One region of the Paenibacillus sp. 7541 genome, then DNA from elsewhere that is predicted to be linked to it. Evidence: riboswitches for the same ligand, from Rfam matches in the RefSeq annotation. Region 1 holds a riboswitch; the other holds the start of a gene.
The links. A riboswitch is a leader RNA that binds a small molecule or an ion and turns the genes downstream of it on or off. The one in region 1 is predicted to bind FMN.
Positions count from the first base shown of each region.

Region 2: linked by a shared signal. The riboswitch ahead of CHH75_RS05225 (DMT family transporter) and the one ahead of ribD (bifunctional diaminohydroxyphosphoribosylaminopyrimidine deaminase/5-amino-6-(5-phosphoribosylamino)uracil reductase RibD) in region 1 are both predicted to bind FMN.

Region 1 covers NZ_NQLZ01000015.1:133,622-145,906, reverse strand. The annotation lists gene CHH75_RS09820 (bifunctional 3,4-dihydroxy-2-butanone-4-phosphate synthase/GTP cyclohydrolase II) at 1-1,010, opposite strand, end outside; gene CHH75_RS09815 (riboflavin synthase) at 1,072-1,746, opposite strand; gene ribD (bifunctional diaminohydroxyphosphoribosylaminopyrimidine deaminase/5-amino-6-(5-phosphoribosylamino)uracil reductase RibD) at 1,780-2,880, opposite strand; FMN riboswitch at 3,242-3,425, opposite strand; gene CHH75_RS09805 (SMI1/KNR4 family protein) at 3,549-4,100, opposite strand; gene CHH75_RS09800 (MFS transporter) at 4,181-5,413, opposite strand; gene CHH75_RS09795 (peptidylprolyl isomerase) at 5,509-5,940, opposite strand; gene lysA (diaminopimelate decarboxylase) at 6,189-7,520, opposite strand; gene CHH75_RS09785 (spore germination protein) at 7,637-9,241, opposite strand; gene CHH75_RS09780 (stage V sporulation protein AB) at 9,272-9,700, opposite strand; gene CHH75_RS09775 (stage V sporulation protein AA) at 9,697-10,344, opposite strand; gene sigF (RNA polymerase sporulation sigma factor SigF) at 10,544-11,299, opposite strand; gene spoIIAB (anti-sigma F factor) at 11,311-11,769, opposite strand; gene spoIIAA (anti-sigma F factor antagonist) at 11,766-12,119, opposite strand; gene CHH75_RS09755 (D-alanyl-D-alanine carboxypeptidase family protein) at 12,211-12,285, opposite strand, start outside.
Region 2 covers NZ_NQLZ01000007.1:50,788-63,072, reverse strand. The annotation lists gene CHH75_RS05245 (ABC transporter permease) at 1-561, shown strand, start outside; gene CHH75_RS05240 (carbohydrate ABC transporter permease) at 576-1,457, shown strand; gene CHH75_RS05235 (extracellular solute-binding protein) at 1,501-3,117, shown strand; gene CHH75_RS05230 (hypothetical protein) at 3,352-3,558, shown strand; FMN riboswitch at 3,831-4,015, shown strand; gene CHH75_RS05225 (DMT family transporter) at 4,153-5,133, shown strand; gene CHH75_RS05220 (choice-of-anchor I family protein) at 5,336-10,465, shown strand; gene CHH75_RS05215 (5'-nucleotidase C-terminal domain-containing protein) at 10,710-12,285, shown strand, end outside.

The DNA.
Region 1 (12,285 bases):
CCGTAGTCGCGCAGGTCGGCTGGAAATCCAAGCTTCAGATTGGCATCCACCGTGTCCAGCCCTTCTTCCTGGAGTTTATAAGCCTTCAGCTTGTTGATCAGTCCGATGCCGCGGCCTTCCTGACGCATGTACAGGAGCACTCCGCTGCCCGCCTCATGAATCTGGCGAAGCGCAGCCTCAAACTGCGGTCCGCAGTCGCAGCGATGCGAGTGGAACACATCGCCGGTCAGGCACTCGGAGTGAACGCGCACAAGGACCGGCTGCTCACCGTCAATTTCTCCCTTGACGAGGGCCACATGCTCCTTGTTGTCCACATCGTTGGTGTAGGCTACCGCCTGGAACACCCCGAAGTCTGTCGGCATGCGCACGGCCACTTCGCGATGAACAAGCTGCTCCTTGGCGTTGCGGTAATGAATTAGATCCTTGATGCTGATCAGCTTGAGCTGATGCTTCTCCGCAATATCCACCAGATCAGTCAATCGGGCCATCGTTCCGTCTTCTTTGATCACCTCACAGATGACGCCGGCTGGATATGAGCCGCACATCCGTGCCAGATCGATGGCCGCCTCAGTATGTCCAGCCCGGCGCAGAACGCCGCCATCCTTGGCGATGAGCGGGAACATGTGGCCCGGCCGCCGGAAATCCGCTGCGGTCGCTGCCGGATCCATAATGCCCCGAACGGTGAGCGAGCGTTCATACGCGGAAATGCCCGTCGTCGTATCCTTGTGATCGATCGACACGGTGAACGCAGTGCCGTGGTAATCCGTGTTCTGGGCGACCATCGGCTTCAGATCCAGCTCCTCCGCTCTCTTTTGGGTCATTGGCAAGCAGACGAGCCCGCGGCCCTCTTTGATCATAAAATTGATGACCTCCGGCGTTGCCATTTCCGCTAATGCGATGAAATCCCCTTCATTCTCACGGTCTTCGTCATCAACGACGATGATGACTTTCCCTTGCTTCAGGTCATCCAGCGCTTCTTCAATCGAATGAAATGAAAACTGTTCCTCCATCGTTCCATCCTCCTTATCCATAAATGTGCTGATGCGATCCTCTATCTCTTGTGTACCTGTTCTATATGAAACCGTGCTCGGCCAAATATTCCCGGCTGATCCCCGAGCCGGCTTCTGTCCTTCCGCCGTCCTGCCCTTCATCCGGGCGGTAATGCAGCAGGTGATCCACATATTTGCCCAGAATGTCGGTTTCAATGTTGATCGTATCGCCAGCCCTCTTGTATCCGAGTACGGTTTCGCCCAGCGTGTGCGGAATGATCGAAACGGTGAAGGAGGATGCGGTCGTCTTGACGACCGTCAAACTAATTCCATCCAGCGTAACCGACCCTTTCGGAATGATGTATTTAAAGAGCTCCTTGTTCTCGGGTGCGATTTCATACACGACCGCATTATGATCAGCATGGACGCTTCGAATCGTGCCTACCCCATCTACATGACCCTGTACAATATGCCCGCCAAAACGTCCGCCTGCCGCCATCGCCCGCTCCAGGTTCACCTTGCTCCCGGCTTTCAGCGCCTTCAGAGTCGTATTCCTGTAAGTTTCCGGCATCACATCCACCGTGAACATGCCCGTATCGATCGAAGTTGCCGTCAGGCATACCCCGTTAACCGATACGCTGTCGCCCAGCTTCAGGTCATCCATAATGCGCGAGGCAGCAATGCTGAGCACCATCGCCTCTCCCTGGCGGCTAATGCGGCGCATTTCCCCGATCTCTTCCACTAATCCGGTAAACATCGTTTAGGTTCGCCTCCTTTCCTCCCAGCTTCGTTATTTCCAGACAGGAACGCCTGTAATGCATACATTGTCCCCAATCCGCTCCACCTCCAGCTGTTCAAGCTCCACCGCATCGCTCATGCGCTCATAACCATCGAAGCTGAAGCTAGCAGGCGCATTGTGCCCGCCAACAATCTTCGGAGCCAAGAACAGCATCATGCGGTCAACCAGCCGTTCCTCCAGCATGGCCCCGTTTAATGTACCCCCGCCCTCAAGCAGAACCGAGCCGATCTCCATCTCGCCGAGGCGTGCCATGCCCGCCTTGAGATCCACACGCGGACCGTCTCCGCACCGGATCACCGTCAGCCCGGCTGCCTCCAGTGCATTCTGCTTCTCCCGGTCGGCCAGCTCCGTCGTCAGAATGATCGTCGGCGCCGCTTTATCTGTCACCAGCCGGCAATCCATCGGGATGCGAAGCCTTGAATCAACGACTATTCTGGCCGGATGCAGGCCATCCACCGTAAGCCGGGTGGTCAGCTGTGGGTTGTCCGCAATGACCGTCGACACCCCGACCATAATACCTTGATGCCGATGCCGGAGCGTATGAACAATCTCACGGGATGCTTCATTCGATATCCATTTGCTGTCTCCGGTCCGGGTGGCAATTTTCCCATCCAGCGTGCTGGCGGTCTTCAATGTGACATAAGGCAGCCCTGTCGTAATGTATTTGATAAACCGCTCATTCAACCGGAGCGCCCTGTCCCGGAGCACGCCTGTGTCCACTTGAATGCCCGCAGCCCGAAGCTTCTCAATGCCGGTTCCAGCCACGCGCGGATTCGGGTCCTCGCAGGCAACGACAACACGCTTGACACCCTCTGCAATCAGCCGGTCACTGCAGGGTGGTGTTTTGCCGTAATGGCTGCACGGCTCGAGCGTGACGTACACGGTACTGCCCTTCGCTTTGTTGCCAGCCATGTTCAAGGCGTGAACCTCCGCATGCGGCGTCCCGCGGGCAAGATGGGTCCCCACACCGGCCAGCGCTCCATCCTGAACAACCACGCAGCCGACCACCGGATTGATGCCCGTCTGGCCTTGTGCTCGTTCCGCCATATCCAGCGCCAGCGACATGTAGTATTCATCATTCATAATGTCCATTTTGCCCCTCCTCAGCATTATGTTTCGTCATGCGGGCAGCTAAGGGTAAGGATGCCCCGCGTGACGTATGGACGAAGCAAATTTCTGCAAGAAATAAAAGAGCCCTGTCCGGATTCTCAAATCCAAACAGGGCCTCATGGGAGTATTCAAAAGATAGCAATAAACAAGACTATGCGTATCCAAGCATCACAAATAAACATTCAACCCCCGATGGACACATCCAACCATCCGGATTCACTTGTGAAAAACCGCACATAGCTTGAAGCATTGCTTCTGTTATCGGACATTGACAATGTTTAACCTGAAGATAGGCATACCGAGAATCGGCATAGCCACATGATTAAACAGATGCCAAGCTTCGTCCATCCTTCTCCCATCCAGACTATACTGTCGGTCCCGGATTTGCACCAGGTCCACCGTATGCGCGCACTTTCACGCATCCGGGTCACGGACTAAGCCCGCGTCTACAGCTCTTACTTTCCTACGCTGATTATGACACGTGCATCACCGCCGGTTGGGAATTGCACCCGACCCCGAAGGATAACATGTTATGAAGTTTTCTCAGTAAATAACTTTACTGTTGCTTATAAAAATAACACTCACCTTGCAAAAATGCAAGCATCGCAAATGTCGATTCGGTGTCAGACTGGCTAATGGCACTGTTATCATTACCCCAGTCCCAGCTCGTGTACGATCACATCATCATCAAAGATCGCGCGAATCACCTCTTCCCGATGCGAAACACATACGTTCAACCAATCGTGAAAGCTGTCCATCACTCCATATAATTTAGGCTGGAACGTATCATAATAGCCGACCCGATATTCATGATCTTGCATCTTCTCGATAATAAAACACCACATATTCCCATTATGGTCATAAGCAAATGGAATGAGCTGGTCCACCGTAACATATCCACCTTCACGAATTGGAATAGGTTGACCATCATCGACCTTATGAGGCCCCGCTGTCCATGGTCTGTAGGTATGTTGAAGGGCGCCGATTTGTTGATTCCCTTGTCCCACAGCGGATATTTCCTGACAGCGATATAAGTATGCACCGTTGCTGAACTCGGATACGAATTTGCAATACGATTCCGGCAGACGCACCCCCAAAGCAATTTCGGTTTCCATAATATCAGCTTCGGTTGCAGGCGGATATACCTCATGCTGTGAACGTTCCTGTTGTAACGTTGTGATCACGGAACTATTCAATTTCATTCCCTCTATCGCTCCTTCACTTCATGTTCACCTTGGTCCTGATATCAAATTAACGGTGCGGGTAAGAGCTCTGATTCCCATCACAGGAGAGCCTTCCCTTCCTCATGCCGGGCTCCTGGCCCGGTGCTCGGCTGTCGAATCTGCAATGAATACGCAGCCACACTAAGAACCACCAGACCAACGGCAAAAATCGCAAATAACCAAACGGCCTGGTGAAGCGGGAGATGATCCAGACTCCAGCCCGTAACGAGCGGCAGGATGGCACCGCCTATGCCTCCCGAGGCGATCAATATGCTAGGCGTCGATTCCTCGCTCCCCTCCAGCAGCTTGCTCGCAAATACGAGCGCGATGGAGAACAGCCCGGACATGAACAGCCCCAGCAGCAATATGATCGTAAATGCGGCCCACACCTGCTCCGCAAACGGAAAGATGATCAACATCATCAATGTCAGCAGACAGCTCAGCAGCACATAGACCCGGTAGTGGATCTTCTCGGCCAGCGTTCCGGCGAATATCCGGCCGACCGACATCGCCACCCAGAAGCAGGTAATGCTGAGGGCGGCCGTCTCTTTCATTACCCCAAGCTTCTCAATCAGAATGGCTGGCATGAAGTTGGCCAGACTCATCTCGGTTCCTACATAGAGAAAGAAAAATACGATAAACAGCGCCAGAATGCCAAACGCGCTTCCCCGATACTTATACGCCGCCTTGCCAACCGGCTCCTCGCCTTCAGCCGAAGCCGTATCGCCCCGCGTGTCAAGCACTGCGTCAGCTTCACCAAAGGAGCTTCTGGACCAGAACAGCAGCGTCACAAAGGAAAACAGGGACACGACAAAAAACGAAAACTTCCACCATTCCTGCGTAATGAATCCGCTCGCAATCATCGGCATCACCATGGCGCCAACGCCGAAGAACACCTCAAGCCGGCTCATAGCCACCGCCGTCTTGTCTTTAATGGCCGCAATAATAATCGTTCCGATGACCGCTTCAATCATGCCGAAGCCGAAGCCGGCGGCGACAGCAATCACGTACAGCCACTCCCATGGCGGCAGCAGCGTGTACAGAAACTCGGCTGCCGTCAGCAAACCGGCAGCGATCAGCAGTCCCCCTCTTTTGCCAAAGCGGCGGTTGATCAGCGGCGAGACAAGCACGCCCACCAGAAAGCCGGCAAATTGGGTGAAGATGAGCATGCCGCCTTCACTGTATTCCCGGCCGTAATGCTCCAGCATGACCGGCAGCACCGAACCCAGCACAACATGCGCCAGACCGATTAAGAAATACGATAAACACCCGATCCATAATAACCGTTTCATATCAATCTCCTTCAGGTATGAACATAAGCCAAAAGGATCTCTATATTCCACGAAACCGCGGAATGTGAGATCCTTTGGGATGAATGTATCTTTAATTATGCTTCGAATACTTCCACTTTCTCCATTTTGTCGCGGCCTTTGAACTCGTCCACATATTCCATACCTTCAACCACTTTGCCAAATACGGTATGCTGACCGTCCAGGTGCGGCTGCGGCTCATAGCAGATATAGAATTGGCTTCCGCCTGTGTTGCGTCCGGCATGCGCCATCGCCAGGCTTCCGCGCTCGTGCTTGTTTGGGTTGATCTCACAGTTGATCGTGTATCCAGGGCCGCCGGTACCTGTGCCGTTAGGGCATCCGCCTTGCGCTACGAACCCAGGGATTACGCGGTGAAACACCAGACCGTTGTAGAATCCGGAGTTTGCCAGCTTCTCAAAGTTGGCTACGGTGTTTGGCGCGTCCTGATCGAACAGCTCAAGCAGCACCTCTTTGCCGTTTTCCAATGTAATTTTCGCTTTTTTTGCCATATTGGGTAACTCCCTTCGTGAGTGCTATGATCGATATTTCTGTATTCAGACAATACAATGACTAGTGTACTATGAAAACCATTTTTAAGCAAAGTGCATCGAGAATCGCAAGCAGCAAAGATCGAATCCCAACCGCCGACTCTCTTTCGCCCGCAGTCCGGTGTGAAGGAGGATGCATCCATCGAAAGTAAACAAGACCCGGAGGGCATGCGCCTCTCCAGGTCCTGTTCCGTCATCCTAAGATTATATTAGCTGGATACCGCTTCTTTGTGCAAGCGCGCAGGAACGACATCATGGCTGACAATATCGTCAAGCGACTCACGACGAACGACCAGCTCGCTTTGGCCATCCTTTACAAACACAACCGCCGGTTTGCGGATCCGGTTGTAGTTGCTGGCCATGGAGTAGTTGTACGCTCCTGTGCAGGATACCGCGAGCAGATCGCCTGTGTTCACTTTCGGCAGATCCAGATCCCAGATCAGCATATCGCCGCTCTCACAGCATTTACCGGCAATGGATACCGTCTCTTCGACCTTCTCGTTTGCACGGTTGGCCAGAATCGCCTCGTACTTCGACTCATACAGCGCCGGACGCGGGTTGTCTGTCATTCCGCCGTCTACAGCCACGTATTTGCGAACGCCAGGAATATCCTTGCTTGTACCTACCGTGTACAGCGTGGTGCCCGCATCGCCCACGATGCTGCGGCCCGGTTCAACCCAAATTTCAGGAAGCTCGGAACCGATGTCGGCGAAATGCTGCTTCACAGCATCCGTAATCGCTTTGACATATTGGGAAACCTGCAGCGGTGTGTCTCCCTCTGTGTAGCGGATGCCGAATCCGCCGCCCAAATTGACTACCGTGAACACTACGCCAAGCTCGCTCTTCACTTTGGAAGCAAAATCAGCCACGCGCTGAACCGCCATCTGGAAGCCTTCCACCTCGAAGATCTGCGATCCGATATGCGAGTGAATACCCATCAGCTGGATGTTAGGCTGTTCCGAAGCCAGCTTCACCGCTTCGAAGGCCGAACCGTTGCCAATGTCAAAACCGAATTTGGAGTCGGTCTGACCTGTGGAAATATATTCATGCGTATGCGCTTCAACGCCTGGTGTCACGCGCAGCAAAATGTTCACGTTCACGCCTTTGTCAGCCGCAATGGCTTGCAGCATGTGAAGCTCTACTGCATTGTCAACCACAAAGCAGCCAATCTTCGCATCAAGCGCCATCTCGATTTCTTCGATCGTTTTGTTGTTGCCGTGGAAATGAATCCGCTCCGCTGGGAACCCAGCCTGCAGCGCCGTGTACAGCTCGCCATCGGATACAACGTCAAGGGACATGCCTTCCTCTTCAGCAAGACGGCACATCGCCATCACACAGAAAGCTTTGCTGGCATAAGCGACCTGGAATTTCAAACCGGAAGCCTTGAAAGCTTCAATATATTCCCGGCAGCGGTTGCGCACCGACTGCTCGTCTACAATATAAAGTGGGGTGCCGTATTGGGCCTTCAATTCGGTGGTATCACAGCCGCCGATCTCCAAATGGCCTTGTTCGTTAATTTTGCTAGTACCGTGTAAAAACATGGTCACAATTCCTCCGATCTAGGTATGCATCATTTGAATCGAGTAATTGTTCACAGTATAGCAGACGCATTATCATTTTCAAAATGGATTTTTCAACAGAACATTTGTGTTAATTATCAATGTCCATCTCTCGGGTTCATTTCGGACCCCATTTTGGTATGGTCTCTTGTTTTGTTCAGCGCCGGGCGTCTGGTAGATAACAGCAGCGGTTTGCGCACCAAAACCTCCCCCATCGCCTTTGCACTAAATGGTATAAACGGCCACAGATACGACGAATTGTAAGAGCGATGTGTCGTCAGAGCCAGGATGAGCAGTGTCGTGCCAATCACCAATCCTTTGACGCTGAACATCGCGGTGACAATCAACAGAAACAAGCGGACGATGCGATTGGCAAGTCCCAATTCATAGCTCGGCGTAGCGAACATGCCGATGGCAGCAATCGCCATGTACAGCACAACCTCGTTCACGAAAAATCCGGTTTCGACCGCCATTTCCCCGATCAGAATGGCTGCGATCAAGCCCATGGCGGAAGCCAGCGGCGTCGGGGTGTGAACGGCAGCCAGCCGCAGCAGGTCAACACCAAATTCCACCATGAGAAACTGGCCGATCAGCGGAATTTTGGCGTTCTCCTGGGGGCCCAGAATCGTTAGTAACGGCGGCTTGAGCTCAGGATGGACGACAAGGAGCATCCAGAGCGGGAGCAGAAACATCGAAACGAAGATACCGCCGAACCGCACCCAGCGCAAATAGGTTCCCATGAAAGGCGTCTGCCGGTTCTCTTCCGCATGCTGGCACAGATCAAAAAAGGTCGTCGGCATAATCATGACGCTCGGCGAGGTATCCACCATCACCACGATTCGCCCTTCCAGCAGATGGGAGGCAACCACATCCGGACGCTCGGAATACCGGACGAGCGGATACGGATGCCAGCCTTTGTTCACAATCGCCTCTTCGAGCTGCTTGTCTCCGATCGGAAGCCCCTCGATGTCAATCTCCTTGATTTTATCCCGGATGGCTTCAACCTGTGAACGATCGGCGATGTCATCCACATACAAAATGCAAACATCAGACTGTGTCCGGCGACCCACCTTCATGATTTCGCAATGCAGTCCCGGATCACGCACACGCCGACGCACCAGATTGACGTTCGTAACGAGCGTTTCCGTGAAACCGTCTCGCGCGCCACGGACCACCTTCTCAACCGCTGGCTCCTCCATCCCTCTGACGGGATAGACCCGGGTGTCGATGAGGATAACCTTGCCTTCTCCCTCAACGAACAGCGCGCTTTCCCCGGTCAGCACCTTGTCGATGGCCTTGCTCAGCTTGTCGCTTTCCTCCACCTGAAAATGCGGAATATAATGATTGACCATAACGTCGACCGCATCGGATTCGATGTCGTCCGGCTTCAGGTAGCTTAGCCTTTTCAATATTTCGGTTACGCTGGCCCCATCGGTCAATCCGTTCAGGAACAACAGGCCGACCCGCCTTCCGGCAAATGTCATTTCCCGAAAAATGATGTCGTAGGAAACGTCCAGCCCCATCACTTCCTTCAGCGTATCTTTCAGCTGATCGAAATGATCCGGAATCTCGTCTCTCTCCTGCCAGTAGAGCACCGATTCCTCCGTGCTGTCTGACCGCTCGGCATTCCGCTTGCGAAACAGCGCCTCCTCGCGCTCCTTGGCTTCATTATTCCCGACCGTTGTCTGCGTCTCATCCGCCATACGCCAATCTCCCCCAGTCTTCATTAGTCATCATTTGTTGAAAACAAACCAGTCAAACAGCGAGCCAGCCACCTTGCCGGCCACCATCGCCATCAGCAATCCGAACAAATACCCGGTCAGCCGCAGCCGTTTGGCCAGAATCGGCAGCACGTTCAGCACCTCGGTCAGCGCGGCAGCCAGCATGCCGATAAATGTGCCACACAATAGCCCAATCAACGTGCTGACAAGCGGCCCGAGCGGAACCGACCACTTCCAGAAGTCCGCCATCGTCCCGATAAACGTTCCGCTGATTAACGCGCCTTCATACCAGTGCACGCGGTGATAGGTCGAGGTAAGCTGTGACAGCCTCGGAATAATGTCCAGCACGATAATCAGGGCAATCACTCCGCCTCCCACCGCAATCCCGCCGGCAGCGCCCAGAATACAGATGAAGATGCCCTGCGCGATGCTGGCTATCATGGCTTCCTGCCTGCCGGCTCATTCTTGCTGCTCATCTTGCGATACTCCTCCGCCACGACGAATTGGTCGAGATTTTCCTGATACAGGTACATTTCGACCTCCAGCGGGGTCGGCTCTTCATTCCACTTCTTCTTGAACAGATGGTTAAAAAACACCGTCATGCCAAATCCGAGGCCAAGCGAATAGGCAATCTGAAACAAATACGGCTGCTCGTCCCGCTTGCCGGTCAAGATCTCCACAATCCGGATCTGAACCTCCAGCATATTCACATCGGCATGAAAATTCATAATCGTCAGCATCGAGCCAAAAAACAGCAAAAGCCAGACGAGCGGAAACCAGTAGCGGGAGGACCGATTCGGCGGACCGACCAGCTCGACAAGCGTATGATGATTCCCCATCGGCTCAATATGAGCGCCGGGCACGAATTGTTGGATTTTCGGAATAATCTGGATTAAATCAATGACGAGGCGATTGCCGTCTTTGTCCCTGGGCTTGGCAAGAGGCATATCCAGCAGCTTCTGCTCCCACGCAGCAGGTTCGCAGACGATAAAGGCAACGTCACGGAGCTTGACCACGCTCTCTCTGGGTAAACGAACCCGGCTTTTCAGCTGCAGAAACACCATTGGAGTGGGACTCACCTTCATCCGATACACTCCTTTACTGCTAAATTACTGTTAGTATGGTAAATCCCGCTCGTTTCTACTCGATTCCCCCCAACTTTTTTGACTCCCTTGAGAAAACTGCCCCCCCTTACTTAAAGGCGATCAAAGCGCAGCAAAAAGACGCCTTCCACCGGAAGACGCCTGTGCTTGCAAGCATAAACGAACTGTTAGCCGCAACTAACTATTGTGCAATTTCGTTGCGTATGCTCTGCAGTATTTTTTTCTCCAGCCTGGATACCTGCACCTGGGATATGCCAAGGCGACTGGCTACCTCGGACTGGGTTTGATCCCGGAAATATCTCAAATATACGATAAGCCGCTCTCGCTCGGACAAACCGCCGATCGCTTCATTCAAGGCCAGCTTGTCAAACCACCGTTCCTGTGAATCATCCGCGATCTGGTCCATCAGCGTGATCGGATCTCCGTCATTCTCAAATACCGTCTCATGAATTGAAGTCGGCGGCTTGTTGGCCTCCTGGGCAAACACCACATCCTCCGGTGATACCCCAAGCTCCTCCGCCACTTCCTTAACCGTAGGCAGACGATCCAGCTGCTTGGACAGCTCATCGCGCTTCTTCCTTACCTTATTGGCCATTTCCTTCAGCGAGCGGCTGACCTTCAGTGTGCCGTCATCACGCAGGAACCGCTGAATTTCACCGATGATCATCGGAACGGCATACGTGGAAAACTTGACATCATAACTGAGATCGAACTTGTCAACAGACTTCAGGAGACCGATACAGCCGATTTGAAACAGGTCATCCGGGTCATAGCCCCGGTTCATGAACCTTTGTACAACCGACCAGACGAGACGAATATTACAATTGACGAGCGTGTCCCGTGCAAGCGTGTCCCCGCTCTGGCTAAGTGCAATGAGTCGTTTAACCTCCGCGTCGTCCAAAAAGGTCTGCGAAGTCTTCTTCACATCGGCATCCATTTGTCCAACCCCTAATTATATAAAGCTTTCTTGGATTCGATCCTCTTCTTCATTCTGATCGACGTCCCCTTGCCGGGCTCGCTGACCACTTCAAATTCGTCCATGAAGTTCTCCATGATGGTAAAGCCCATACCGGAGCGCTCAAGCTCAGGTTTGGAGGTATAGAGCGGCTGCTTCGCCATCTCCAGATCCTCAATGCCCGCTCCCTTGTCCTCGATCAGCAGCGTGATCATATCCCCGTCAATCCCTGCCTCGATTCGGACAACGCCTTCGGGGTTGCTGTCATAGCCATGGATGATACAGTTGGTCACCGCTTCGGATACTACGGTTTTCAGGTCGCTAAGCTCGTCCATCGTCGGGTCCAGCTGGGATACAAAGGCAGCCACAGCGACGCGGGCGAAAGATTCGTTCTCCGACCTTGCAGCAAATTCCAGCGTCATGAAATTGTGCTGTGCTTGAGCCTCACTCATGACACCACCTCCAGACCCGAGAGTGCGGTCCCCTCGTTTTCGTAGATCGGCATAATTTTGAACAGCCCCGACATCTCCAGCAGGCGGTATACCTGCGGTTTGACGTCACAGAGCGCCATCTTGCCGCCCTTATGCTTGATCGATTTATACCGACCCAGGATGACGCCCAGGCCGGAGCTGTCCATAAACTCCAGATTCTTCAGACTCATCACCAGATGCTCCGTCTGACGTTTTGTGATGGCATCATCCAGCATGATTCGGACATGATCGGCCGTATGATGATCCAGTTCACCGGACAAACGGACGATCAGGACATGTCTGTGATGCTCCATATCCACATGCAGATTCATGTTTGCTCACTCTCCTCCCTGACTTGAACAACAATTTCTACATGGTGAAAAGACATTCCTGCCCCGCGACAAAACTAGAAGAAAACTGCTATCAATCTACATCAAACAACTTGCTTGTCGTACGCTTGAACAGATTCCAGAAGCCGGCCTTCTTCACAGACACCGG
Region 2 (12,285 bases), on a different contig from region 1:
GCTCCGCATTTTCTGTCCACGGTTGTAATGGTCGGTATGATTATGATGTTTCTGTCGCCGGTCAGCGGCCTGGTGAATCAGGTAATCGCCGCTTTCGGCGGGGAGCCTATTTCCTTCATGACAGAGCCGTCCTGGTTCAAGAGCATCTATGTCTGGTCCGGCGTGTGGCAGGGCATGGGCTGGAGCTCGATCATCTATTTGGCGGCGCTGGCGGGCATCGATCCCCAACTGCATGAAGCGGCGAAGGTCGACGGGGCCAGCTGGCTGCGGCGTATATGGCATATTAATTTGCCGGGCATCATGCCGACGATTGTTATTTTGCTTATTTTGAATATCGGATCGATTCTTGGCGTCGGGTTTGAGAAGGTGTTTCTAATGCAAAATTCACTGAACATGGAAGCATCTGACGTCATCTCGACCAATGTGTACCGAAGCGGCATTCTTGGGGCGCAGTACAGCTACTCCGCTGCCGTTGGGCTGTTCAACTCGGTTGTCAACTTCATTCTGCTGATCTCGGTGAACCGGATTGCACGCAAGGTCAGCTCAAGCAGCTTATGGTAAGGAGGAATGGACGGATGCCTCAAAGCCGAAGTGAACGGATAGCCAGCGTGGCGATCTATTGTATACTGACGGTGATCACCCTTCTGGTGTTGTATCCTTTATATTTTGTGCTGATTGCTTCCTTCAGCGCGCCGGAGACGGTCATGCGCGGGGAAGTATGGCTGTGGCCCAAGGAGTGGTCGTTTGTCGGTTATGAGCGGCTGTTCGCCAATTCGGAGATTGGACGCGGCTTCCTGAACACCTTGCTGTATACGGCGGCGGGGACGTCTTTAAATCTGGTCATGACAATCGCAGCGGCTTACCCGCTGTCGCGAGCGGATTTCACGGGGCGCGGCGTATTCACCTTGATCATCGTGTTCACGATGTTCTTCAGCGGCGGCATGATTCCGAACTACCTGCTCATCAAGGAACTCGGCATGCTGGATAGTTTCTGGGTGATGATTATCCCGACCGCTGTGTCCGTATGGAACATCCTCATCATGAGGACGTTCTTCCAAAGCTCGATTCCGAAGGAGCTGCAGGAGGCGGCGTTTATTGACGGATGCTCGAATATGCGGGTGCTGCTGCGGATTGTGCTTCCGCTGTCCGGTCCGATTTTGGCGGTGATGGTGCTCTTCTATGCCGTCGGGCACTGGAACTCGTACTTCAATGCCATGATTTACTTGTCGAGTCGCGACAATTATCCGCTTCAGCTGTTCCTGCGGGAGATTCTGGTGCAGGGGCAGATGCAGGAGATGGTGGACATCAGCGACGATTCCCTGGCGCGAAGCCTGATGGATGCGGAGGCGATCAAGTATGCGGCTGTTATTGTAACCAACCTGCCGATGCTGATGCTGTACCCGTTCCTGCAGAAGTATTTTGTGAAAGGTGTCATGATTGGTTCGATTAAAGGTTGACGCATAGATTCATAAAATGAAGAAATATGGGAGGACAACAACAATGTCACGGAAAAAATGGGTTTCGGCCGCGTTAGCGTTAGTACTTGGTACAGGACTTCTGGCAGGCTGCGGCGGCAGCTCGGAGAGCGCGCCGGAGGAGAGCGGCGAACAGCCTAACCTTCTGAACGAGACGGGCATGCCGATTGTGAATGAGCCGATATCGCTCCGCTTCTTCACAGGCAAATCGCCGACCAACGGCAGCAAGTTCGAGGAAACGCTGGTGTGGAAAACCTATAAGGAAATGACCAATATTGATGTGACCTTCGATCTGGTACCGTTTGAGACGCTGACGGAGAAGCGGAATCTGGCACTGGCCGGTGGAGATTATCCCGATGTATTCTACTCGGCCCGGATCGGTTCTTCAGATCTGATGCGCTATGGAGAGCAAGGGGTGTTCATTCCGTTGAACGATCTGATTGATCAATATGCGCCCAACTTCAAGAAGCTGATGGAGGAATATCCGGATATCCGTAAAGGGCTGACGATGCCGGACGGCAACATCTATTCCATGCCATCGTTCTATGATCCGGCGCTGCTGTCAATGCTGGTGGGAACACCGCTGTGGGTGAACCAGGAATGGCTGGACCAGCTTGGGATGAAGGAACCGGAGACGATCGAGGAGTTCTACCAATATTTGAAGGCGGTAAAAGAAACGGATCTGAACGGCAACGGCGTCCATGATGAGGTTCCGTTCAGCGCAACCGGCATCACCGGACTCATCGATCATTTGAAGGGATCATGGGGACTTGGGACCAGCGGTCTTGGCCATAAATTCGTGGATGTGGACCCGGACACGGGCAAGCTTCGCTTCACGAAGACGCAGCCGGAGTACAAGGAAATGCTGGAGTTTGTCAACAAGCTGTATACCGAGGGTCTGCTGGACAAGGAGATCTTCACCATTGAAGGCGGCGCGCTGAACGCTAAAGGCCAGGAGGGTCTGCTTGGCTCGACCATCGTGCCGAATCCGGAAACGGTGATGGGCCGCACGGAGTATATCGGTCTTGGCGCACTGAAAGGGCCGCATGGCGACCAGTTGTATTCCCATGTGAAGGTGCCGATGGTGCATGTTGGCGCGTTTGCGATCACCGATAAGAACCCGCATCCGGAAGCGACCGTTCGCTGGATGGATTACTTCTATGGGGATGAGGGTGCACAGTTCTACTTCATGGGCAAGGAAGGCGAGACCTTTACTACAACGGCTAACGGCGAGCTGGAGTATGTGGACGAGATCACCAATAACCCGGACGGGCTGACTCAGGATCAGGCGATGGCTAAATACTTCACTTGGCTGGGCGGCAGCTATCCAGGCCTCGTGCGCGAGAACTGGTTCAAGGGCTCCGAGACGCTTCCGAGTGCGATGGAGGCGGCTGCCAAGGCAGAGCCGTATGCCGTTAAGGACATTCTGTACAACTTCAACTTCACGAATGAAGAGAATGAAATTATGTCGTCGATCGGTAAGGATATTCAGGACTACGTGAATGAGATGGAGGCCAAGTTCGTGAACGGCTCCGCTTCCTTCAGCCAGTGGGAAGAATATGTGAACACGATCAACCGGATGGGGCTGGAGGAGTATATGCGCGTATATCAGACGGCATATGATCGTTACCAGGGTGAATAAGATGTAACAGACACTAATACGTCGCAATCAGCCCGCAGCACAGCGGCTCGCGCAAGGATATCCTTGTGTGAGCCGCTTGTTTGCGTTTTACCAGGGAAGAGAGGATTAGATGGTGAAATTTCCCATATGAAATGGTACAATTCAACCAAGCGCTGCAACAGGAGCATCGTTGATAATGATTACAGACGCAGCCGCCTGTTCATTAAAGGGTCAAGCTAAGGAGGCTGGGGTTATATGGAGCCGAGGACCACGTACAAGCGGAGTTTCAAAAAGCGGTTCGGATGGCTATTCAAATCGATAAGAAATTACGGCCATTATTCGAAAACCGAGTTAGCGGTTGCGGTGCTGTTCATCGCGATCCTTGTCGTGTGGGGCATTTTTGTGTTGCGCTGGTTTGTGCTGATTATCATAGCAACGATGAGGCATTTTGGTTTAGTTTAAAATATAGATACTGTGATCAGAACATCATTCATTTAAATTACTTAAAATTATTTAAATGAATAGTAGAAACTTTTATATATTTGCTATATAATTCTCAGTATCGTGGTTAAGCGGTGTAGTGGATGTGGATGTCTGCGCCGTTTCCATTGGTCGATTCACTTGTTATGAAAAAAAATGTATTTCCATGAAAGCATTCATGGTATAATGCATGTAGGTAAGTAAGCTTATAGGAATTATAAGTGAATTGAAGCTTATAAAAATAAAACATGAATATGGATCTTCGGGGTATGGTGAAATTCCTGACCGGCGGTGATGGTTTCGTATGCCAGTTGTTTCTGTCATAAGAAGCCTAAGCCCGCGACTCGCTATGGTTGTGCACTTTTGTGCAGGGAGATTAGCGACTGATTTGGTGAAAATCCAAAGCCGACGGTTAAAGTCCGGATGGGAGAAGATCAAGTTACGGTTTGCATGCGAAGCGGCTTTCTGTCGCCATCATGCAGGCTTATTTGATCAACCCCCGATTGTCGGCCATGTGCCGATGACGGGGGTTTTCTGCTAGTAAGACCTCCGTATTCAGGACAAGGAGACAGCAAGATGGAGAACGCAAGTACAACCGTGCCTGTACAATCGTATAATTCGGGAAGCGGTGAGCAAGTCAAAAGCCAATTTCGGGGAGGATTCTGGCTGGTCGTGCTCGGAGCCGCGCTATGGGGCGCCGATCCGTTATTTCGGGTCATTCTGCTGAATAATCTGACCTCGGCCCAGATCGTTCTGTTGGAGCATGTCATCATTTCTTTTATAGCGATACCGATCATTTGGAAAAATCGCAAGGAATTCAAGCTGCTTGGCTGGCGCCATGTCGGGGCGCTGCTGTTCATCTCATGGGGTGGCTCGGCGCTGGCCACCGTGCTGTTCACCATGGGACTGACCAGCGGCAATCTGAACGCAGTGCTCTTGCTGCAGAAGCTGCAGCCGCTGTTTGCCATCATTCTTGCAGCGCTGCTGCTGAAGGAGAAGCTTCCTCGCCACTTTGCCTGGATGCTGCTGATTGCGCTGACGGGGACCTACATGCTTACTTTCGGCTTTGCGGTGCCGATCGGGCACTGGAATGAATTCGTGCAGGTCGGCAGCCTGCTCTCTCTGGCAGCGGCCGCGCTGTGGGGCGGATCTACCGTGATGGGACGGCTGATGGTTGGCAAGCTGAAGTACGAGACGGTGACTTCACTGCGCTTTGTGCTGGCGCTGCCGCTGCTGCTTGTCATTACGGCGAGCGAGGGAGCCGCATGGAATCTGCCAGCGGTGAACACCGTCGCCTTCGGGGCTGTGGCGCTCAATTTGCTGGGGCAGGCGCTGCTGCCGGGGCTGCTCAGTCTGCTCGTGTACTATAAAGGCTTGACGACAACCAAGGCTTCTGTAGCTACCCTGGCGGAACTGAGCTTTCCGATGGCGGGCGTGCTCATCAACTGGATGGTGTTCGGTGAGGTTGTCACAGGCGCCCAGATGCTTGGGTTCCTGCTGATCTGGGGCGTGCTGTTTGCCATTTCCCTGCAATCCAAGCCTTCCGTTGCGAATTGAATATGAAGATGGGCGGGCCGCGAGACGGATCTCGTGCGCGCCTGTCATGACTGCCGAGCCAATCCGGGTTCCAACCCGGGGGCTCGGCTTTTTGCATGGGGGGCTTTTTTACATAAATCGCCGAAAATTTTGAGGCTCTCTTAACAATCGCTCCTTACACTTGAGAATGATGGATTCCAAGTTGGAACAGGGGGAGCTAATTTTGAAGCACAGGATCATGAAAGTGGTCTCATTATGGATGGCTTTTGAAATCACGTTAGCCTCGCTGTTATCGCCGGGCGCTGTATTGGCAGCGGAGAATAGCCAGACTGCCCAGCAGGAAGGCAGCATACAGTCGCTTCAGCACGGCGCGTTGGCGGCCGATTTCGGGCTTGCCGATCGCGATCTGCCGGAAGCTTACGAAGAAGAGGCTTATGCCGTAACACTGGACGTATATGGCGGACAAGCTCCGTATACGTTCACGGCAGACGGACTGCCATCCGGCTTGTCGATCGCGCCGGACTCGGGCAGCATCACCGGCGTGCCAGCTGCAGGGCAAGAAGGGACGTACCTGATTCGGGTGACCGTCCAGGACCGTGACGTGAACACGGCCCAGTCGGATTATGAGCTGCGCGTGCTTGGCAAGCGTGATCCGATCGCAGCAGACCAGATTGCAATTGAGAAAATAGGTCACTATGCGGTGGGCACATCGAACAAGGACGGCGGCGTTGCCGAAATTATTAAATACAACAAAGATAATCATAAATTTTATCTGGTGAACGGATCGACACAGCCTGCAAGCCTGGAAATTGTGTCGTTGCTGGCCGACGGCACTCCGAAGAAGGACAAGCAGGTGAATGTAGAAGAGCTGGTGAACACAGGCGGGTTCGTCTTTGGCGATTTGACCAGCGTCGATGTCAGCACGGCAACGAAGCAGGTGGCGGTTGCTGTGCAGGAGCAGGATCATACCAAGGCCGGAAAGGTGCTTGTCCTCGATTACGAGGGCAATCTGATCACTTCGTATGAGACAGGCATTCAGCCGGATATGGTTAAGTATACGTCCGACGGACGTTATATTCTGACCGCGGATGAAGGGGAGCCTCGGACAGAGGATGCTCCCGATCCGGAGGGAAGCGTAACGATCATTGATACGATGACAGATGAGATCCATCTGCTCAAATTCGACGATCCGTCGATAATTGACAACGATGTGCATATCCGCGGACCGGTGGAAGCAGACGGAATGATCCGAAGCAAAGGCACGAAAGCCGATGCCAGATTCGATCTGGAGCCGGAGTTCATTGCCTTGTCCGAGGATGAAGGGACGGCTTATGTATCTCTTCAGGAGAACAATGCCATTGCGATCGTCGATATCGCCGGAAAGTCGATTACGGCGGTGCGCGGGCTCGGTTATAAGGATTTCAGCCAGCCGGGCAATGAGCTGGATCTGCTGAGAGATGGAGCTATCAAGCTGGAAAATGCGCCATTTTACGGCATCTATATGCCAGATGGCATCGCTTCGTACAGCGTGGGCGGTCAGCAGTATATTCTGTCCGCGAACGAAGGGGATGCCACCGGATGGGATGATCGCTCCAATGAGAGCGACATCGGCGAGATGAAAGCCGCTTTGTCGCCTTCCTCGTCGGCAGCGCAGTTCCTGGCCGATAAAGGCAGCACTTACGACAAGGTTGAAGTCGCGAGCGATATGGGTCATGACGGCTTGTATCTGTACGGGGCGCGTTCGTTCTCGATCTGGAATGCCGCGGATATGTCTCAGGTGTATGACAGCGGCAGTGATTTTGAGCGAATAACGGCCGAGCGTCTTCCGCGTTATTTCAACGCCAGCAATGACAAGCCTGAGATGGACAACCGAAGCACGAAGAAGGGGCCGGAGCCGGAATATGTTGAGGTAGGCAAGGTCGGTCAGAAAGTGCTGGCCTTCATCGGCCTGGAGCGCATTGGCGGCGTCATGACGTATGATGTGACGGATCCGTACAGCCCGGTCTTCCTGAATTATACGAATACGCGCGACTTTGAAGCCGGACTTGGATCCGATTCGGCGCCAGAGGGACTGGATTTTATTCCGGCTTCGGACAGCCCGACAGGGCGGCCGCTGCTGCTCGTTGCGAATGAAGTAAGCGGCACGGTGGCGGTTCTTGAGCTCAAGGTGACGAAAATCACCGTAGACAGAACATCCTTGGAGCTTTCCCCGGGCGGGCAGCCGGTGCAGCTTGTGGCTGAGGTTGAGGCTGCTGGCGGCGCTGTGCCGGGACTGCAGTGGAGATCCTCGGATGCAAGTGTGGCGACAGTAGATGCGAGCGGTGTTGTTACCCCGGTATCGAAAGGGGAAGCTGTCATTACGGTGCTGAGCGACGACGGCTACGGCTCGGCAGAAGTGGCAGTCAAGGTAGCAGACGGCGCCTCCGAGGAGGGCTGGAAGCTGACGGTTATGCATACGAATGACACGCACGCGCATCTGGGAGATGTGGCAAGACGCGCCACGCTTGTCAACGCGGTGCGCAGCGAAGCCGGAAACAGCCTGCTGCTGGATGCCGGGGATGTGTTCTCGGGCGATCTGTATTTTACGAAATGGTTAGGTCTGGCCGACCTGATGTTCATGAACTATATGGGCTATGATGCAATGACCTTCGGTAACCATGAATTTGACCAGGGGACCAAGGTGCTGGCTGATTTTGTCCGCCAGGCGAAATTCCCGATGGTCAGCTCCAATGTAGATCTGAGCAAGGACAAGGACATTTCCAATCTGATCAAGGCGCCGGCGGCAATCGACGTTTCGAAGCCGAAAACAGCCGATCTCGCGGGCGTGTATCCATATGTTACGCTGCTGGTGGACGGCAAGAAGGTGGGCGTATTCGGTCTGACGACTGAAGATACGAAGGAAACCTCCAGTCCAGGCAAAGACGTTGACTTCCGCGATGCGGTGGAAGCTGCGCGGGAGACTGTGGCGGCGATGGAGGCTGAAGGTATTAACATCATCATCGGGCTGACGCATATCGGCTATGCCAGAGACAAGGAAATTGCCGAGAAGGTGGAAGGCATCGACCTTATCGTTGGCGGCCATACGCACACGACGTTATCGAAGCCGGAGGTGGTGATTGATGAGGAGCATCAGACACCTACGGTCATTGTGCAGGCGAACGAATGGGGCAAATTCCTCGGACGGGTGGATTTGCGCTTCAACGAGGAAGGCGTTGTGTTAACGGAAGAAGGCCAGCTCAGCGGGGAGTTGCTGGTGGTTGACGAGACCGTTCCGGAGGACCCGGAGGCCACAAGAATGCTGGAGCCGTATAAAGCTGAACTCGAAGAGCTGATGAAGCAGGTGATCGGCATTGCAGCGGTTCCGCTCGACGGGCAGCGGGAGCATGTGCGCGCCAGGGAGACGAACCTCGGCAATCTGATTGCAGACGGCATGCTGGCCAAAGCTAAGGAAATCAAAAACGCCGATATTGCCATTATGAACGGCGGGGGGATTCGCGCCTCCATCGATGAAGGCGAGATTACGATGGGCGAGCTGCGCACGGTTATGCCGTTTGGCAACACACTGTTCGTGCTGGACGTCACAGGGCAACAGCTTAAGGACGGGCTGGAGAACGGGGTCAGCGGCGCCAAGCTGGCGGATCTGCCGGGGAAATTCCCGCAAATTGCCGGCATGAAATTCAAGTGGGACCCGAATGCCCCGGCTGGCGATAAGGTCTACGATATCCAGATTCAAAAAGGCAACGCTTATGTACCTCTAGTCCTGACGGAAGTTTACCGTCTGGCCACGAACAGCTTCGTTGCCAACGGCGGAGACGGCTACGCCTCCTTCGCCGCAGCGATTGCCGAAGGGAAATATAACGAAGATTTGGGCTATCCGGATTACGAAATCTTCATGGAGCATGTCAGCCGACTTGGCGGCACCGTGTCACCGACGGTGGAAGGGCGGATTGTGGAGCAGAAGAAGCCGGCCGATAACGGCGGTCCGTCCCCTGGCCCTGGTACGGGCGGCTCCGGCGGTACAGGCGGATCGGGAGGTTCCGGCGGCGGAAGCGCAACGCCTCCATCCTCGCAGCCGGCCCCTCCATCGGCAGGGAATGAGCCATCTGGCGAAGCGAATGTGCTAAGCGGCGAGGATCTGCTCGTGACGGCGCAGACGGATGCTTCGGGCACATCAACAGATCAGGTGCGGATACAGGATGAAGCTCTGAGGCGTGCGGTGGAAAGTGTGGCAAGCCGCCAGCAGAAGGAGCTGATCGTGAGCGCCGCTGAATTGAATCGCGCGGCCGATATTTACATCCCGGTAGCCCGGCTGGCCGAAGCTCTGGAGCTGGCGGAAGAGACGGCGCTTGTTGTAGAGACCGGGCTGGCCTCCTACCGCATCCCGCTGGCCACGCTTCCTCTTGATTCACAGTCTGGCGGAAGCGAAGGACTTCACCTGAAGGTGTCTGTAGGACCGGCAGGGTCTGTCACAGCGGCTGCTGTGGCGGACAAGGCGGCGTTCATCGGCGCATCGGTACTGACAGACGGTGTATTTCAATTCAGCGTTGCGATTGGAGAAGAAGGGAAGGAGCAGCCGCTTGACAGCTTCGGCAAGGCGGTTGCCAGCCGGATCATTCCGCTTCCTTCCGGTGTGAGCGGAAGCGGCATCATCGCAGCGCTGTACGATCCGGAGACCGACAGCTTCCGGTTTGTGCCTTCGTCAAGGGTGACGGTCAGCGGGAAGCCGGCGGTGGAGATCAGACACGCAGCGGCTTCGGGTGTGTATGTTCTGCTGCGGCACACGCAATCCTTCGCCGACACGAACGGTCACTGGGCACAAAAGGAGATCGAGCTTCTGGCATCAAGGCTGCTTGTCAGCGGCATGAGCGACGAGACTTTTGTCCCGGGAAGGGAAATGACAAGAGCCGAGTTTACAGCGCTTCTGATCCACGGATTGGGGCTTGCCCCTTCCAAGAGCAGCGCAGGATTCACCGATGTGCGCAGCAGTGACCGCTTCGCCGGTGAAATTGCGGCGGCCGTACAATACGGCATCGTACAAGGCGGCGCAGGAGGCGCATTCGCCCCGAACTCGGGTCTAACGAGAGCGGAGATGGCGGTTATGGCCGCCCGGGCGATTCGTGTCATGGAGGAAGCGGCGGCTGACACCGGCATAGATACAAACGGTGCACTGAGCCGTTTCCGTGATCAGGGACTCATACCGATATGGGCTGCCTCTGACGTCGGCTACCTTGCAGGGCTTGGCATCCTTCAGGGCGACCAGCGAAGCGAATTTGGATCCTTCGACAAGGTGACGCGAGCACAGGGCGTGCTGGTCCTCCATCGGACGCTGAAATTGCTAGACTTTCTGGAGTAGAGAACAAGAAAGAACAAAGAGAAAATAAAGAGAAGCCTGTGATAGGAGCGGGAGGTTTCAGTGAACCGAGTTGATCGCTGAACGGACCGGGACAGGGTGGATATCCCTGCCCCGGTCCCCATTTATTTCGTCAATGTCATCCTAAAATTTAGAAGATTAGATGTGACACGAGGATTTACATGCAAAGCTATTAAATTTATAGTTAATAGGTAGCCACATAAATTGATAGGGAGGATTTATATTCATGAATGTATTCAAGCGTCCACTGTGCAAACTTCTGATTGCTGCGCTATTGGTCGTTGGCCTGCTGCCGGCGGGTACGGGAAGTGTTTTTGCAGCAGAAGGAGAAGCCCAAGGTTTTGAACTTCGTATCTTACATACTAACGACACCCATGCTCACTTGGACAATGTAGCCCGCCGGGTTACTGCGGTGAACGAAGCAAGGAATGACAGCACGCTGCTGCTCGATGCCGGGGATGTATTTTCCGGAACCTTGTACTTCAATCAATATAATGGACTTGCTGATCTTTACTTTATGAATTTGATGAAATACGATGCCATGACTTTCGGCAATCATGAATTTGACCGCGGGCCGGAGGTGCTGGCTGAATTCGTGAAGGAAGCGAAGTTCCCGTTCGTCAGCTCGAACGTTGATTTTAGCGCCGAGCCTGCCTTGAACGGATTCACTAATGAAGAGATCGGTACTCCAGGCAATGCCGGTGAAATCTACCCTGCCCTGATCAAGGAAGTGAAAGGCGAGAAGGTAGGGATCATCGGTCTGACAACACCGGAAACAGCTGTACTGGCCTCCCCGGGAGACCATATCAAATTCGAATATGAAGTGGAAGCGGCTCAGAAACAGGTGAATGCGCTTGAAGCAGCCGGGGTTAACAAAATCATCGCAGTGACTCACCTCGGATATGCTGAAGACCGCAAGCTTGCCAAAGCGGTGAAAGGCCTGGACGTTATCGTTGGCGGCCACTCCCATACGAAGCTTGATCAGGCGGAAGTGTTTCATGCGGATGCTGAACCTACTCTGATCGTACAGACAGGTGAATACAACGTCAATTTGGGACAACTGGATGTGACGTTTGACGAGAATGGTGTTTTGACGGATTGGGACTATAAGCTGATCAATCTTGATGCCAAGGACGATGAAGGCAATTTCCTCATCCAAGGCGATGCTGCTGCTGAAGCAAAGGTTCAGGAGTATGCAGCGGCACTGGAAGAATTGAAGAAAACCGTGGTGGCCAGCTCTGAGGTTGAGCTGGACGGAGAGCGCAGCAATGTCCGTACACAGGAAACGAATCTCGGCAATCTGATCGCGGACGGCATGCGCGCCAAAGTGATGAGCCTCGTGCAGGAAGACGATGTCAAAGGGTACGTGACCATTCAGAACGCTGGAGGTATCCGTGCTTCGATTCCAGCCGGGGATATTACGCTGGGGCATCTGTTGACGACAATGCCGTTTGCGAATAATTTGTCGGCGCTGAAAATGACAGGTGCAGAGATCGCCGCTGCTCTGGAGAACGGTATTAGCGGTGTGGAAAACGGGGAAGGACGCTTCCCGCAAGTATCGGGCATGCGCTTCTACTATGATTCCACGAAGCAGGGCGAACAGATTGACGCCGTTAGCGGCAGCGTAACGCAGCAAGGCGAGCGCATCGTGAAAGTTCAAATCCAGAATGCGGACGGCACTTATACAGATATGGAGCCTAACGCATATTATATTGTGGCTACCAACTCCTACATGGCCGATGGCGGGGACTTCTACAGAGCGATGAAGCAAGCGAAGGACGCTGACCGTTTCTATGAGCTGA